4 regions of the Kitasatospora sp. NPDC097643 genome follow, and region 4 is predicted to be linked to each of the others. Evidence: riboswitches for the same ligand, from Rfam matches in the RefSeq annotation. Region 4 holds a riboswitch; each other region holds the start of a gene.
The links. A riboswitch is a leader RNA that binds a small molecule or an ion and turns the genes downstream of it on or off. The one in region 4 is predicted to bind cyclic di-AMP.
Positions count from the first base shown of each region.

Region 1 (4,187 bases), on a different contig from region 4:
ACCGGTCTTGATCTGGCCGCAGTTGGTGGCGACGGCCAGGTCGGCGATGGTGACGTCCTCGGTCTCGCCGGAGCGGTGCGACATCATGCAGCGGTAGCCGTTGCGCTGGGCCAGCTCGACGGCGTCCAGGGTCTCGGTCAGCGAGCCGATCTGGTTCACCTTCACCAGCAGCGCGTTGGCGGTGCCGGTCTCGATGCCCTTGGCCAGGCGGGCCGGGTTGGTGACGAACAGGTCGTCGCCGACCAGCTGGACCTTGTCGCCCAGCTTGACGGTCATGGCCTTCCAGCCGTCCCAGTCCGACTCGTCCAGCGGGTCCTCGATGGAGACCAGCGGGTAGGCGGCGACCAGCTCGGCGTAGTACTCGATGAGCTCGGCGGCGGACAGCGCCTTGCCCTCGAACTGGTAGGCGCCGTCCTTGTAGAACTCGGAGGAGGCGACGTCCAGGGCCAGCGCGACGTCACGGCCGGGCACGTAGCCGGCCTTCTGGATGGCCTCCATGATGAGGTCCAGCGCCTCGCGGTTGCTGTCCAGGTTCGGCGCGAAGCCGCCCTCGTCGCCGAGGCCGGTGGACAAGCCGCGGTCCTTCAGCACGCCCTTGAGGGTGTGGTAGACCTCGACGCCCCAGCGGACGGCCTCGGAGAAGGACTCCGCGCCGATCGGGGCGATCATGAACTCCTGGATGTCCACGTTGGAGTCCGCGTGCGAACCACCGTTGAGGATGTTCATCATCGGGACGGGCAGGACGTGCGCGTTCGGGCCGCCCAGGTAGCGGAACAGCGGCAGGTCGCTGGCCTCGGAGGCGGCGTGCGCCACGGCCAGGGAGACGCCCAGGATGGCGTTGGCGCCGAGCGAGGACTTGTCCGGGGTGGCGTCCAGGTCGAGCATGGCCTGGTCGATCAGGCGCTGCTCGGTGGCGTCGTAGCCGACCAGCTCCGGGCCGATCTGCTCGATGACGGCCAGGACGGCCTTCTCCACGCCCTTGCCGAAGTAGCGGTTCTTGTCACCGTCGCGAAGCTCCAGCGCCTCGAAGGCGCCGGTGGAGGCACCCGACGGGACAGCGGCACGGCCGGTGCTGCCGTCGTCGAGGCCGACCTCGACCTCGACCGTGGGGTTGCCACGCGAGTCGAGGATCTCACGGGCTACGACGACATCGATGGACGGCACGAGGCATCTCCTTGCGGAAGCAGGGTCCGGCCGACGGTGGTGATGTCGGCCGGATGATTGCGGAGTCGTTACGACCAGAGCCTAACCGCCCGGGCTCCCGGGGCCACGTCGGCCTCGGCACCGTCTCAGCGTGTGGCCCGACTACCCACCGGTAGTTCACCTGGTTGTCCCACCGAAGTGGGCGAATCAGGGGCGAAGACGGACGAAGGGGTCCGGGTCCTGCCCGGAGTGGCCCCCTCGTCCGCTCGTCAGATCGCCAGGTCGTCAGTTCGTTCGCTCACCCGCCGGACCGGCGCGGGCTCAGCCGAGGTGCAGCACCTGGCCGGGCACGATCAGGTTCGGGTCGCCGCCGACGGTGGCGCGGTTGCCCTCGTAGACGGACTGCCAGCCGCCGGACACGCCCTGGGCGGTGGCGATGCCCGACAGGGTGTCGCCGGCCCGGACGGTGTAGTCGTGGCCGGCCTGCTGGGCGGCGGCGGGGGCCGCGGCGCGCGGGGCCGGGGCGGGCTGGGCCTGGGCGGCCTGCGGGGCGTACTGGGGCTGGGCCGCGGCCTGCGGGGCGTACTGCTGGTAGACGCTCTGGTGGCTGGTCCAGTACCAGGCGCCGTTGTTCTGGTACCAGAACACCTTGGCGTCGGCGTCCCAGCCGGCCTTGCCGGAGAAGCCCGGGGCCTGGGTCTGCGGCTGCGCCTGGGGCTGGGCGTACTGCTGCGGCTGGGCCTGCTGGGCGTGGGCCTGCGGCTTGGCCTGCTGCACCGGCTTCTGAGCCGGCTTCGGCTGGGAAGGCTGGGCCTGCTGGGCGGGCTGGGCGGCGGGCTGGGCCTCGGCCGCGGAGTCGACGGCCGCCGGGGCGCCGCCCTTCGACAGGCCGGCCTTCTGCGAGCAGACCGGCCAGGCGCCCGGCCCCTGCGAGGCCAGCACCTTCTCGGCCACCGTGATCTGCTGCGCCCGGCTGGCCTGGTTGGCCTGCGGCGCGTACGAGGTGCCGCCGTACGCCTTCCAGGTGCCGGAGGTGAACTGCAGGCCGCCGTAGAAGCCGTTGCCGGTGTTGATGCTCCAGTTGCCGCCGCTCTCGCACTGGGCGACCGCGTCCCAGGTGGAGGCCGGGGCGGCGGAGGCACCGGTGGCGGTGAGGATCGGCATCGCGAGTCCGACGCCGGCCACACCGGCGACGGCGATGGCCTTCTCGGCCTGGGTGCGACGACGGTGACGGCCAGTTCCAACGAACAGCATGAAGGGTCCCTCTCCGCACGCCTGCGAGGTGAGCTGTCGGGTTCGGACCGGGAGGTGGCCCGGCCGCCGGTGAGCGGAAACGATTCCGCTCGGGCGGCTTCACCCCAAGCCGTGGAGGACGGCAACAAACCTGGTTCCCCCGCCCCTGCCCAGGGTTCTGGTCGGTTTCCCGTGGCGCGGCGGGCAGGATTCGGCGTTCCGCGCACGAGGTCCGCAGCTGCGAACTCCACGGAGAGTAGACAGATCCTCAGAGCAATCACAAGCTCATATCACCGACATCACACAGAAATTACGGCCCGTGGTCGATCGCCTACCAACGGAGGCTGTTTGTCCGGATTGATGGGTGTTCATACCGGGGTAAGGAGAGCGTTGGCGACGCCCCGTCAGCGTGTCGGAGCGTCGGGGCGGGCGTGCGGCGAGTGGGTTTCCGGACTGAATTCGACCGGAAGTTCACGAAGCCCACGCATGATCAGGCCACCCCGCCAGCGCAGATTCTCCGGGCTTTCCGCCAACCGCAGATCCGGCAGCCGGGAAAGCAGCGTGGCCAGCGCACTCCGCCCCTCCAGGCGGGCCAGCGGAGCGCCGATGCAGTAGTGGATGCCGTGCCCGAAACCCAGGTGCGGATTGTCCGTCCGGGCCAGATCCAGGGTGTTCTCGTCCGCGAACCTGGCCGGATCGCGATCGGCCGCCGCCAGCACCACCAGCACCGGATCGCCCACCGGGATGTCCACCCCGCCGATCGACAGCGGACGGGTCGCGAACCGCCAGGTCGCCAGCTCCACCGGCCCGTCGTAGCGCAGGAGTTCCTCGATCCCGGTCTCCAGCAGCCCGGTCTCGCCGCGCGCCACCGACTCCTGGAGCAACACCCGCTGCTCCGGGTTGCGCAGCAGCGCGTACGTGCCGTTGCCGATCAGGTTGACGGTCGTCTCGAAGCCGGCGAAGAGCAGGATGAAGGCCATCGCCGCGGCCTCGTTCTCGGTCAGGTGCTCGCCGTGGTCGCTCGCCCGGATCAGCCCCGAGATCAGGTCGTCCCCCAGGTCCGCCCGCTTGCGGTGGATCAGCTCCAGCAGGTACGCCCGCATCCGCTTCACCGCCCGCCCCACGCCGCCGCGTTGGGCGCCGCCGTGGCCCGGCTTCGTGTGTCGCAGCATCATCCCGGCCCAGTCGCGGAAGTCGTCCTGGTCCTCGGCCGGCACGCCCAGCATGTCGCAGATCGCGTAGATGGGGAGCGGGAAGGCGAACTCGTGGATCAGGTCCGCCGAACCGCGCTGCGCGAAGCCGTCGATCAGGCGGTCCGTGAGCTGCTGCACGCGCGGCTCGAACTCCGCCACCCGGCGCGGCGTGAACGCCTTCGACACCAGGCGGCGCAGCCGGGTGTGGTCCGGCGGGTCGATGTTCAGCAGGTGGGTCATCAGGTCCGCCTGCCGCTCCCCCGGGATGCCCACCCGGCCGGTGCGGTGCGCCTGCTCGCTGTGGTGCGCCGGGTTCTTCGACAGCCGGCCGTCCGCCAGCGCCTGCCGGGCGTCCGCGTACCGGGTCACCAGCCAGGCCTCCACCCCGCTCGGCAGGGTGGTGCGGTGCACCGGGGCGTGCTCGCGCAGCCAGGCGTAGGCGGGGTACGGGTCGGCGGCGAACTCCCAGGTGAAGAGCTGCGGGGCGGCGGGGTCGGGCTGAACTGGCATGGGTCGACGGTATCCGGTGGGTCACCCGCCCCGGGGACGGCTCGGGGACGGCTCGGGGCGGGGTCGGTTCCCGGTCGGGCGCGGCTCGGACGCGGGTCGGGGCGGGGT
Region 1 is NZ_JBEOSA010000072.1:6,942-11,128, forward strand. It holds gene eno (phosphopyruvate hydratase) at 1-1,164, opposite strand, end outside; gene ABTY15_RS33060 (LysM peptidoglycan-binding domain-containing protein) at 1,465-2,397, opposite strand; cyclic di-AMP (ydaO/yuaA leader) riboswitch at 2,402-2,570, opposite strand; gene ABTY15_RS33065 (cytochrome P450 family protein) at 2,781-4,079, opposite strand.
Region 1: it holds a riboswitch for cyclic di-AMP, as region 4 does, so the genes downstream of both, ABTY15_RS33060 (LysM peptidoglycan-binding domain-containing protein) here and ABTY15_RS06100 (transglycosylase family protein) in region 4, are expected to answer to the same signal.

Region 2 (4,187 bases), on a different contig from region 4:
AGAGGCTGACCCGCTGGCCGGCGGACGCCTGGGCCTGCGAGGTGCGCGGCAGGGTCACTCCGGCCTGCCGCCAGCTGTAGTACATCAGACCGGAGCAGTCGAACGCGCGGGGCCCGGTGGAGCCGTAGACGTACGGCGAGCCGATCATCTGCACGGCGGCGGCCAGCGCGGCCGCACCGCGCTCGGAGGCGGGCGGGGCGGTGCCGAGGTCCAGCCGGTCGGTGCCCCGGGTGGCGCGCTGCTCGGCCTCCCGGGCGTCCTGGGCCGCCAGCCGGGTGCGCTCGGCGACGTCCAGGCTGTTGAGCAGCTTCTGCGCCTTGGTCAGCCGCTGCTGGATCTGCTGCTTGCTGTCGGCGAGCGAGCGGCGGGCCTGCTCCAGCTCGGCGAGCTTGGCGGAGGTCTCGGTGCGGCGCTGGTCGAGCCGGCGCTGCCGGGTGACCAGCTCGTGCAGGGTCTCCTGCTGGCGCTCGGCGGCCTGGTCCAGGGTGCGGGCCCGGGTCAGGTAGCCCTCCGGGTCGCTGGCGAGCATCAGCTGGACGGTCTGCGCCATGCCGCCGGCGCGGTACTCGGCGCCGGCCACCGTGGCGAGGTCACCGCGCAGCTGGTTGAGCTGGTCCTGGGCGACGGCGATCTCGCCCTGGAGGACGGTGGTCTCAACCTGGAGCCGCTGCTGGGCGTCCTGCGCGGCGTTGTACCGCTCGGACGCCTGCTCGGCCTCGTCGTAGAGCTGTTCCACCTGCGCCTTGACGTCCTTGCGGCTCGGCCCGTCCGGCGCGCCGGGGGCGGCCTGGGCGGTGCCGGCCGTGGTGACGCCCAGGGCGGTGGTCGCGGCCGCGGTCAGCACCAGCGCACGGGCGAGCAGTTGGGAACGGCGGTGCACGGGCATGGCGGCAGCGGCTCCAATCCTGCGGTGCGGCCCCGCGGCCGCACCGGAGCGGGCGGCCCTCGAGCGGGAGTCCGGTGGCAGACGTTAGCGAGTCCGGGCAAGTGAGTCCAAACCCCTCCAGGACCGAATATTTGATCCGCAATCGGACATCTGCCCGGGCCGCCGGGAAAAGCCGCAGGCCCGGGCCTTCACGGGGAAGGTCCGGGCCTGCGAGGGCCTGAGCGGGAATCAGACCCGCACGATGGAGGACAGCGGCATGTTGGAGACCGCCTCGTAGCGGACCACGGCACCGGGCTTGGGCGCGTGCAGCACCTGGCCGTTGCCCGCGTAGATCCCCACGTGGTGGGCGTCGCTGTAGAAGATCAGCAGGTCGCCGGGCTGGGCCTGGGAGAGGTCCGTACCGATCCGGGTGCCGGCGCCGGCCTGCTCCTGCGAGGTGCGCGGCAGCGACACGCCGGCCTGGGCGAAGGCCCAGCTGGTGAGGCCGGAGCAGTCGAAGGAGTTCGGGCCGGTGGCGCCGTAGACGTACGGGCTGTCGAGCTTGGAGGCGGCGTAGGACAGCGCGGCGGCACCGCGCGAGCTGCCGGGCGCCGGGGCCGGGGCGGGCTTGCTGGTGGCGGCCGGGGCCGGGGTGGACGGGGCGCTCAGGTCGGTGCGGTTGCTGTCGCGGGAGGCGCGGTCGGCGGCGGCCTTCGCGGCCTCGGCCTTGGCGGCGGCGTCCGCCTTGGCCTTGGCGTCGGCGGCGGCCTTCTCCTCGGCCGCGCGGATCGCCTGGCGCTCCTGCTCGGTCAGCGTGTTGAGCAGGTCCTGCGCCGCCTTCAGCTTGGCCTGGACCTCCTCCTTGGAGGTCTTCAGCTGCTGGGTGGTGCTCTCCATCTCGGAGAGCTTGCCCTGGGTCTCGTCGCGGACCTGGTCGAGCTTGCGCTGCTCGTCCTGGAGCTGCTTGAGCTGGCCCTTCTGGGTGCTGCCGGCCTGGTTCAGCGTCCCGGCCTGGTTGAGGAAGTTGTCCGGGCTGGCGGAGAGCATCAGCTGAACGGTCTGGGATATCCCACCGCTGCGGTACTGCTCGCCGGCGATCTCGGCGAGGCCGCCCTGGAGGTCGGTCACCTGCTCCTGCTGCCGGGCCAGCTGGTCCTGGAGGCCGCTGACCTGCTTCTGCAGCTGCTGCTGCTTCTCCTGCGCGGCGTTGTACTTCTCGGTCGCCTGCTCGGCCTGCTCGTTGAGCTGGTCGACCTGCTCCTTGACCTGATCCTTGGTCGGCGTCGGGTCGGCGTGGGCGCCGGACTGCGCGGAGAGGGCGACGGCGGCGGCCGCCACACCGGTCAGGATGGAGACGCGGGCACGGCCGGCGGGCTTGGGACGACGATGGGACGCCACGAAGGCGGACTCCTTCTTCCTGCGTCCGCCTACCGGGTGAGCTGACGGGTTCGGGCCGGAAGCATGCCCTACGACGCCTCACGGCCGTTCCAGCGGCCGACCTGGCGCCGATTCACCCCGGAGGAACGTGGTTCCCCGGCTCCGCTCCACAGCGCCCCCGACTGCTGGGCTCCCCTGTCGGCCAGGCACTGGGCCTGCCCCGCTGCTTCACGAACTCGGCGGTACCACCGCCGCCACCCGGGCTGGGTGATCGACAGTGCGGTGGTTCGAAGCACGACCCTAGTAACTGAACCGTGATCCGTTCAAATCCTTGTCAGAAAAATGACGTAAGAATACCCAAGTTCTTTTGTGAAGATGACCGCTGGTGATCGTCGCCCTACACGGAGCTGATCGAATCACCGGGCCGGCCGGGAAGCCCCGGAATCTGCCGGTCCGTCAGACCCGGCGGATGGTGTTGATCGGCATCGCGTCGGCCTTCATGACCTTCACCACGTCACCGGTGTGCGGCGCGTGCACCACCATGCCGTTGCCGATGTACATCCCGACGTGGTGCCGGTCGCTGCCGTAGATGACGAGGTCGCCCGGCTGGGCCTGGTCCAGCGAGGGCACCCGGGTGCCGACGTTGCCCTGCTCCTGCGAGGTGCGCGGGAGGGAGACGCCGGCCTGGCCGTACGCCCAGACCATCAGGCCCGAGCAGTCGAAGGTGGACGAGCCGGTGGCACCCCACACGTACGGCGAGCCCTGCTTGCTCATCGCCTTGGCGACGGCGACGCCCGCGTAGCCGCTGGCCTGCGGCAGCGGGCCGAGGTCCGGGCGGTCCGTGCCGCGCGAGGCACGGTCGTCCTGCGCCTGCTGGGCGCGCAGCGCGGCCCGCTCGGAGGCGCTGAGCGAGTTCATCAGGTCCTGCGCGGCCTTCAGCTTCTGGTTGACGTCCGCCTTGGCCTGGTTCAGGTCCTTGGTGGTGGAGTCGAGCGAGGCGAGGACGGCCGCGGCCTCGGCCTTCTCCTGGTCCAGCCGGCGCTGCTGGTCCAGCAGGCCCTTGAGCGCCTCGGCCTGGCTGGCGCTGGCCTGCTGCACGCTGGACGCCTTGTCCAGGTAGCCGGACGGGTCGGAGGAGAGCATCAGCTGGACGGACGGGTCGATGCCGCCGGTGCGGTACTGCTCGCCCGCCACCGCGGCCAGGCCGGTCTGCAGCTGGGTCATCTGCTCCTGGCTGCGGGCCACCTGGTCCTGGAGCTGGTCGGCCTGCTTGCGGAGCTGGTCGGCCCGCTCCTTGGCGCCGTTGTACTTCTCCGCCGCCTGCTCCTGCTGCTCCTGGAGCTGGTCGATCTGCGCCTTCACGTCCTCCTTCTTGGGGGACGGCGACGGCGCGGCGTGGGCGGCGACCTGGGCGGAGAGGGCGACCGCGGTCGCAGCAGCAGCGGTGAGCACGGAGACCCGCGCGCGACTCGGCTGCTTGGGACGGCGGTGGGAGGCCAAGGGACCGGCTCCTTCTTCCATCGGCCTCACCCTTACGAGTGAGAATCCGGAAAATAGGTTTGACGCCAGACCCTAGTGAAGATCCAAGCATTCCGCCACTCCCCCGAAGGCGTGAACGCCACTTCCGCCAATGACTTCACCGGATCCCCACACGCCCGCAAACCAGGCGCTGACCAGGCGTCATTCCGTCGGGGCACCGGTCAGGGCCGTGCCAGCCGGTTCAGCAGCAGCACCGAGGCGACGGGGCGCGCACCCGCCTTCCGCACGCCCTCCGCGACCTCCCGGTCGGCGGACACCACCACCACCGGACGGCCCTGCGGCTCGGCCCGGACCAGACGCCGGATCAGCTCGTCCGCGGTCTCGCCGGTCCGGCTGAACCGTACCCGGACCCCGCGCGGCGGCGCCATGATCACCGGTACGTCCAGGTCCTGGCCGTCGAACACAC
Region 2 is NZ_JBEOSA010000020.1:37,201-41,387, forward strand. It holds gene ABTY15_RS15480 (C40 family peptidase) at 1-886, opposite strand, end outside; gene ABTY15_RS15485 (C40 family peptidase) at 1,115-2,263, opposite strand; cyclic di-AMP (ydaO/yuaA leader) riboswitch at 2,274-2,427, opposite strand; gene ABTY15_RS15490 (C40 family peptidase) at 2,699-3,742, opposite strand; gene ABTY15_RS15495 (NYN domain-containing protein) at 3,943-4,187, opposite strand, start outside.
Region 2: it holds a riboswitch for cyclic di-AMP, as region 4 does, so the genes downstream of both, ABTY15_RS15485 (C40 family peptidase) here and ABTY15_RS06100 (transglycosylase family protein) in region 4, are expected to answer to the same signal.

Region 3 (4,187 bases), on a different contig from region 4:
CCAGGCCATCACCCCGATCGCCGCCAGCCCGAACAGCGCGTACCAGCCCCACCCGAGGTCCAGCCCCAGCTGCGTCCGCACCAGCCCGCGCAGCGAGTACGCGAAGAAACCGATGATCGAGGCCTCGAACACGATGTACGCGAGCACCGCGAGCAGCCCGGAGGCCATCCCGGCCACCCGGCCGAGCCCGTGCGAGATGTACCCGTAGAACGCCCCGGCCGCCGTGATGTGCCGGGCCATCGCCACGTACCCGACCGAGAACACCGTGAGCACCACGGTGGCCACGATGTACGCGGCGGGCGCGCCGACGCCGTTGCCCTGCCCGACGATGATCGGCAGGTTGCCGGTCATCGCCGTGATCGGGGCCGCGGTGGCGATCGCCATGAAGACCACCCCCACCAGGCCGACCGAGTTCGCCTTCAGCCGGTCGACCCCACCTCCCCCGGTCCGCTCACCGGTCGTGTCCCCGCTCTGGACGGCCATGCGGCCTCCTCCGTGCGCCGTGGCTGTGCCGCCCGCCGGAGAGGCCGGGCGCTGACTGCCCGACAGCATCGGGGTGGGGCGAAAACCGTCGCAAGGAACAGATCGTCAGACAAGTCGGCGCGGAAGTTGACGCCCTGTTCGGTTCGGATCCACCCGCTGTTCGGACGCGGCGCCCCGGAACCCCGGAGCCGCCCCCGGAAACGAAAGCGGCCGGCCCGGCTCGCGACGGAGGTCTCGCGAGCCGGGCCGGCCTGGGCGTGTCCCGCGCCCATGTCCACTGGTGCGGCGATCACCCGGTCAAGCGGTCACCCGACATGACCATCCCGGGAGGTCGTTCGCCCCGCATCAGCGGTAGTCCCTATGTGTTTCCCGACCCCAGGGGTCAGAGCGCGACGCCGTGCGCCCGCAGGTAGGCGACCGGGTCGATGTCCGAGCCGTACTCCGGACCGGTACGGATCTCGAAGTGCAGGTGCGGGCCGGTCACGTTGCCGGTCGCACCGGAGAGGCCGATCTGCTGGCCGACGGTGACGGTCTGACCGATGGTCACACCGATCACCGAGAGGTGCGCGTACTGGGCGTAGTGACCGTCGGCGAGCTTGATCTCGACCTCGTTGCCGTAGGCGCCGCCGTTGCCGGCCTTCACCACGACACCGTTGGCGACCGCGCGCAGCGGGGTGCCGGTGGCGGCGACGAAGTCCTGGCCGGTGTGGTGGCCGGAGGCCCACATGGAGCCCGCGACACCGTAGGCCTCGCCGAGCACCGGGTGGGCCAGCGGGGCGACGAAGCCGGAGGTGCTGGCGGCGGCCGGGGCGGCGGTCACGGCGGCGGCCGGCTTCGGCGCGACGGCGGTCTGCACCTGGGTCTGCACCGGGGCGGCCGGCTTGGCGGCCTCGGTCTTCACCTGCGGCTTGACGGCGGGTGCGGCCGGCTTGGCCGGGGCGGCGTCCGAGGACGGCGCGGCCGGGGCCGCGGCCTGGTGGCCGGCCAGCGCGAGCTGCTGACCCGGGAAGATCAGGTTCGGGTTGGCGCCGACGACCTCGCGGTTGTGCTCGTACAGCGCCTGCCAGCCGCCGTCGACCTGCTTGGCCTCGGCGATCTTCGACAGGCTGTCACCGCTGACGACGCGGTAGCTCTCGTGCGCCTTGGCGGCGGCCGGGGCGGCCGGGGCGGCCGGAGCGGCCGGCTTGGCGTCGACGCTGGTGGCGCCGGTCCAGCTGGAGGTGTGCGCGACCGGGGCGGCCGGGGTGGTGTGGGCCGAGGCGCTCATCGCGGTCACGAGCGGAAGGGCGAAGGAGACGCCGGTGACGGCGGTGGCGATGCCGATGCGGGCGGCGCGGGGCAGGGTGATACGACGAGCCTGAGCAGGCATGGAAGTTTCCTCTCCGACGCCTGCGAGGTGAGCTGTCGGGTTCGGGCTGGAGTTCGCCCGGCCGCATGTGCGGCTTCACCCCAAGCCGGTCCTGGAATTCGGCACGTGAAAGCGCGTGAATTCCTGTCCGGCGACTTACCTGTGGGTCCCCCGCTCCTGCCGTACAGAGTTCGTTTCGAACCACCGGGCAGCGGCAGGACTCGGCGTTCCACCCGGTGGATCCGTCCGGGCTGGCCGGGCGGTCGCTGAACTAAAACCCATCCGTCCGGGTGAAGCAATGTCGATCTCCCGAATCCGCGTCGATTCCGCGGAATGCGGTGACGCTGCGGATGATCGGCTGCACAGTACGTGCACAATCCATTGACCCGGTGCCACTGATCCAGCACGCTGCGCCGAAACCGTCAGCGCAGCGCACCCGCTCGATCACGCACCGCGATCCACCGACACGCCCCCGGTGACCCTTGTCACGTCAGCCCCGTCGGGCGCAGGATCAGGCCGTGACCACCTCCGCCGCCGGCACCCTGCGCCTGGGCACCGCGCAGGGACGCTGGGTACTTCTGGCAACCGTGCTCGGCTCCAGCATGGCGATGCTCGACGGCACCGTGGTGAACGTCGCCCTGCCCCGGATCGGCACCGACCTCGGCGCCTCCCTCGCCTCCCTCCAGTGGACGCTCAACGCCTACCTGCTCACCCTCGCCGGGCTGATCCTGCTCGGCGGCGCACTCGGCGACCGGTACGGCCGGCGCCGGGTCTTCCTGATCGGCGTGGTCTGGTTCGCCGCCGCCTCCGCGGCCTGCGCCGCCGCGCCGACCATCGACGTGCTGATCGCCTCCCGCGCCGTGCAGGGCATCGGCGGGGCGCTGCTCACCCCGGGTTCGCTCGCCATGCTCCAGGCGGTCTTCCACCCGGAGGACCGCTCGGCCGCGGTCGGCCTCTGGTCGGGCCTGGGCGGGGTGTCGGCCGCGGTCGGCCCCTTCCTCGGCGGCTGGCTGGTGGACGGCCCCGGCTGGCGGTGGATCTTCCTGCTGAACCTGCCGCTCGCCGCCGCCGTCGTCGCGGTGACCTCCCGGTTCGTCCCGGAGAGCCGGGACGAGAGCGCGACCGGCCGCTTCGACGTGCCCGGCGCGCTGCTCGCCGCGCTCGCCCTCGGCGCCGTCACCTACGCACTGACCGCGGCCGGCGAGGGCCTGTCCCCCGGCGTCTGGCTCACCGGGGCGACCGGGGTGGTGCTCGGCATCGCCTTCCTCCGGGTGGAGCGCCGCGCGCCGGAGCCGATGCTGCCGCTCGGCCTCTTCTCCTCCCGGCTGTTCACCGCCGTGAACCTGGTCACCCTCTGCGTGTACGCGGCGTTCAGCGGCGTGTTCTTCCTGCTGGTGGTGCAGTTGCAGATCGTCGCCGGGTTCTCCCCGCTGGTCTCCGGGCTGGCGCTGATCCCGATCACCGTGCTGATGCTGGCCCTGTCGGCCCGGGCCGGGCGGCTCGGCAAGCGGATCGGCCCGCGGATCCCGCTGACCGTCGGCCCGCTGCTGTGCGCCGCCGGGGTGCTGCTGATGCTGCGCATCGGCCCCGGCTCCTCCTACTGGGTGGACGTGCTGCCCGCCGTCACGGTGATGGGCTGCGGCATGGTGCTGCTGGTCGCGCCGCTGACCGCGACCGTCCTGGCGGCCGTCGAGGTCCGGCACGCGGGCATCGCCAGCGGCGTCAACAACGCCGCCGCCCGCGCCGCCGGGCTGCTCGCCGTCGCCGCGCTCCCCGCGCTGGCGGGTCTGAGCGGCGACGCCTACCGGGTGCCGTCGGCCGTCGACTCGGCCTTCCACACCGCGATGCTGATCTGCGCCGGGCTGCTGGCCGGCGGCGGGCTGATCGCCTTCACCACCGTCCGGGGCAACGTGCTGGCGCCCGAGGACCACCCGGTGGCCGAGCCGGACTGCGAGTGGTGCTGCGGCACCACCCCGCCGCTCGACCCGGGCCACGTCCACACGCACGAGGGCCCCGCCACCGGAACGGCGGCAGGGCCCTCGGAGAGCTGACCTAGAGCCTCCGGCGATTGCGTCAGAGGATGTCGCCGGGCGCGTACTTGGCGGCCTCCGGGTAGGCGGCCGCGACGGCCTCCACCTGGCGGACCACCTCGGCGACCTGGGCGCCGGCCGCACCGGTGAAGGAGAGCCGGTCGGCCAGCAGCGCGTCCAGCGCGGCCCGGTCCAGCGGGATGCGCTCGTCGGCGGCCAGCCGGTCCAGCAGCTCGTTCTCCCGGGCGCCCGCGCGCATCGCCAGCGCGGAGGCGACGGCGTGCTCCTTGATGACCTCGTGCCCGGTCTCCCGGCCGACGCCCGCG
Region 3 is NZ_JBEOSA010000037.1:37,848-42,034, reverse strand. It holds gene ABTY15_RS23295 (APC family permease) at 1-483, opposite strand, end outside; gene ABTY15_RS23290 (M23 family metallopeptidase) at 866-1,852, opposite strand; cyclic di-AMP (ydaO/yuaA leader) riboswitch at 1,855-2,035, opposite strand; gene ABTY15_RS23285 (MFS transporter) at 2,350-3,882, shown strand; gene purB (adenylosuccinate lyase) at 3,905-4,187, opposite strand, start outside.
Region 3: it holds a riboswitch for cyclic di-AMP, as region 4 does, so the genes downstream of both, ABTY15_RS23290 (M23 family metallopeptidase) here and ABTY15_RS06100 (transglycosylase family protein) in region 4, are expected to answer to the same signal.

Region 4 (4,187 bases):
GGGTGTAGATGAGGGCCGGACCGTCCGGGAAGCGCGAGTTGCGCATCGCCACGTCGCCCCCCGGCAGCGCGGCGAACTCGACGCAGTTCCCCTGGGAGTTGCTGTGCAGGCTCTTCTGCCAGACCACCCCCTTGAGGTCGGCGGCGGCCATCCCGTTGTACGTCTCGTACGAGCCGTGCGTGTCCTGCGAGTCGTGCATAGAAATCTCCCGAAGAGCTCCGGAGTGGTCGTCCAGCGCGGCGCCCCCGGCACCCGCCGAACGAGCGGACCGGCCCCGTACCGGCCCGGCACAACGCCTCACTTGACGCGATGATAGCCGCAGTGCACGTGCATCAGCACGGGACATTGCAGGTGCACAAGCCCTTTCACCGGCGGTCCTGAACTCTTCACGGACCCTTCTCCTGACGGTACGTAAACGGACATAGCCGAGTGAATCGCCGGGCGTCCGATAACCGGCCGTGAGCGGCTGTCCGCTGAATGTTGATCTTCGAACGCCGGGAGTCGACCGTTCGTGACGCTCCGTCAGAGCGATGCGGGGCTGTGAGACATCTCACGCGCCACGGCTGCAACGCGAGGCCCCGCAGATCGCGTCAGTACCCCTACCGGCAGCCGCGCGAGGGGCGAGTCGGATATGTCCGAATCGCAGGCAAATCGCCGGAAAGCGGATGGCCGGCGCACGGCGCGCGCACGGCCAGCACGCGAAACCCGTACGACAGCCGACTGCAGGCCTGACGGGCCGATGTCCTACGATCTCCGGCATGAGCACCGCAGCCATCCCGGGCGCGCCACTGCCCGTCCGCACTCCAGGCTCCCGTGCGCGGGGGCGCCACCGTCGTCCCGAGCGCCCCGAGATCCCCGCCGGCTCCCCGGCCCTGGTGCTCGCCGTGCCCGCGACCGCCGGGCCCGAGTCCCGCCCGGTCGTCGAGGAACTGCTGTCGATCGTCCGCAGCGAGCAGCACGGCGTGCAGACCGCGATCGGCTACCTGCCGGGCGACGCCGCCGAGGGCGAGCAGGGCGAGGACCGCACCGTCGGCGAGCTGCTGGCCATGGCCGCCGAGGCCGGCCTGCCCACCCCGGTCCTGGTACCGCTGGTGCCGGGCCCGCACGGCTTCCTGACCGAACTTCACGCCCTCGCCGCCGAGTACGGCGCCCACGTCACCGACGTGCTGGGCCCGCACCCGCTGCTGGCCGAGGCCGTCCACGTCCGGCTGTCCGAGGCCGGGCTGGCCCGGGCCGACCGGGCCCGGCTGTTCGCCATCGCGACCGCCGCCGACGGCGTGGTGCTGACCACCGTGGGCGGCGAGGACGCCGCCGCGGCGGCCGGCATCACCGGCGTGCTGCTGGCAGCCCGACTGGCCGTCCCGGTCGTCGCCGCCGCGCTGGACGTGCCCGGCTCGGTCGCCGCGGCCGTCAACCACCTCAAGGAGACCGGCTCCCTGCGCCCGGCGCTGGCCCCGCTGGTGATCGGCCCGGAGGCCGACGCCGAGCTGCTCGCCACGGCCGCCGAGGAGACCGGCTGCCCGTCGGCCGCGCCGCTGGGTGCGTACCCGACCGTCGGCCAGCTGATCGCCTCCACCTACCTGGCCGCGCTGCCGGCTCCGGCGCCCGAGGCGGAGGACGACGTCGAGGCCCACGCCGGTGCCCACGGCGCCCACGCCGCCGGCCGCGCCGAGGCGGGCCCGGAGGGCCGGGAGGGGGCCCTGGAGGCCGCTCAGGCCGCCGGGGAGACCGTCGGCGAGTAGCCGGGGCGCAGACGCCCACCAGAGGGCCCGGAACGCTCGCGTTCCGGGCCCTCTCGTCTTGCCCCGTACGGGAGTTAAGCGACCAATGGGCGTGATGTCCGTTCTGTCGCTGTTTGTTCATTCCTGCACGGCGCACTCCCCCGCGGTGAATTCACACCCGCGCCCCCCGTCGGCCGGACACGCCCCTGCGCGACCCGACGCACCGCCACCTCACCCCTGAGGGAACGACAGTTGTGCGTACTCAGATGGTTGTTGCCGAAAAACGGTCATTTCCGATCATGATGGACGGCAGTTCCAGCACTTCCCACTGAGCCGTGACGAGCATCACAGGTGTTTGCAGTTTGAACTTAAGTCTGCTTAACGTGCTCCCCGTTCGTGACCACACGGACCCAGTTCATCCGCAACGCCGAGTCCTGCCGTCGGATGCCCTGGCAGCGCGAAAACGCACCACGGCAGGAGCGGGGGACCCACAGGTAAGTCGCCCCGGACCGATCCCCGGAACGGTCCAGGGCTAGGGGTGAAGCCGCGCCCACAGCGCGGCCGGGCAACTCCAGCCCGAATCCGACAGCTCACCTCGCAGGCGTGGGAGAGGACCGCGTCTTCATGCTGCCCACCAACGGCACCCGCCTGTCCAGCCGCACCCGCCGCGTGATCGCCGCCATCGGCGTCGCGGGCGTCGGCCTCACCATCCCCTGCCTCACCACCGGCACCGCCTCCGCCGCCTCCGTGGCCACCTGGGACAAGGTCGCCCAGTGCGAGAGCAGCGGCAACTGGGCCATCAACACCGGCAACGGCTTCTACGGCGGCCTGCAGTTCACTTCCAGCACCTGGGCCGCCTTCGGCGGCACCGCCTACGCCGCGCGCGCCGACCTGGCCACCAAGGACCAGCAGATCGCCGTCGCCGAGAAGGTCCTCGCCTCCCAGGGCCCGGGCGCCTGGCCCGTCTGCTCCATCCAGGCCGGCCTGACCAAGGGCGGCGCCCCGGCCGTCGTCGACACCACCGCCGGTGCGACCACCGCCAAGCCCGCCGCCCCGGCGGCGAAGCCGGCCGCCCCGGTCGCCCCGGCGCAGACCCCGGCCCCGGCCGCGAAGCCAGCCGCCCCGGCCCAGGACTCGGCCACCTCCGCCGACTCCGCCAAGAGCACCTGGACCCAGCAGCACCAGGGCCAGGACGCCAACGACGACTACACCGTCGTGGCCGGCGACTGGCTGTCCTCGATCGCCGACAAGCACAACGTCCAGGGCGGCTGGGAGCGGCTGTACGAGCTCAACCGCAGCACCCTGACCGAGGGCCCGAACACCATCTACCCGGGCCAGCACCTGCACTTCGGTGACCACGGCCAGGCCTGGGCCGGCCAGTCCGGCACCTCGACCAAGTCCGGCGACTTCAACTGGTTCGACCGCTCGCAGAAGTCCGGCCAGGACAGCAACGGCGGTGCCGTGAACGCCAAGCCGGCCGCGCAGACCCAGGCCGCCAAGCCGGCCGCCCAGGCCCCGGCCCAGGCCGCCACCGGCAGCATGGCCGCCGCGGTGTCCTTCGCCGAGTCGAAGGTCGGCCAGGCCTACGTCTACGGCGGCACCGGCAACGGCGGCTGGGACTGCTCCGGCCTGACCCAGGCCGCGCTGCGCGCCGCGGGCGTCAGCATCCCGCGCGTCGCCGCCGACCAGGCCGCCGCCAGCACCCACGTCTCGCTGGACAAGCTGCAGCCGGGCGACCTCCTGTTCTGGTCCAACAACGGCCAGGACTCGGGCGTCTACCACGTCGCGATCTACGTCGGCGGCGGCAAGTACGTCGAGGCCGCCAACCCCAGCGTCGGCGTCCGCGAGCAGACCATCGCCAACTGGGCGCCGGACTTCGCCGGCCGGGTCTGAGCCCCGCCGACGGGTCTCCGTCACCGGGCGACGGGTGACGAGTAACAGATAACAGACGACAGCGAACAGATAACAGATTTCAACATCTGTTATCTGTTCGCTGTTCGTCGTTCGCTGCTCGTCGTTCGCTGCTCGTCGTGCGCCGCGGCTGAGCGCGCACACGGAACGGGCCCCGGAGAGCAACCGCTCTCCGGGGCCCGTCCCCGTTCTGCCCGTCCTCAGCGCGCGACGGCCCCCGTGGAGCCGCGCATGACCAGCTCCGGCTGGAACATGAACTCCCCGCGCTGGGCGGCGTTCCCGCCGACCTCCTCCAGCAGCGCGTCCACCGCCGCCGTGGCCATCGCCTCGACCGGCTGGCGGATGGTGGTCAACGGCGGCTCGGTGAAGGCGATCAGCGGCGAGTCGTCGAAGCCGACCACCGACACGTCCTGCGGCACCGACAGCCCGCGCTGCCGGACCGCCCGGATCGCCCCGAGCGCCATCAGGTCGCTGCCGCAGACGATCGCCGTGCAGCCCTTGTCCAGCAGCGCACCGGCCGCCGCGTGCCCGCCCTCCACGCTGAACAGCGTGTGG
Region 4 is NZ_JBEOSA010000006.1:13,663-17,849, forward strand. It holds gene ABTY15_RS06090 (DUF397 domain-containing protein) at 1-199, opposite strand, end outside; gene ABTY15_RS06095 (sirohydrochlorin chelatase family protein) at 759-1,742, shown strand; cyclic di-AMP (ydaO/yuaA leader) riboswitch at 2,176-2,338, shown strand; gene ABTY15_RS06100 (transglycosylase family protein) at 2,346-3,614, shown strand; gene ABTY15_RS06105 (LacI family DNA-binding transcriptional regulator) at 3,833-4,187, opposite strand, start outside.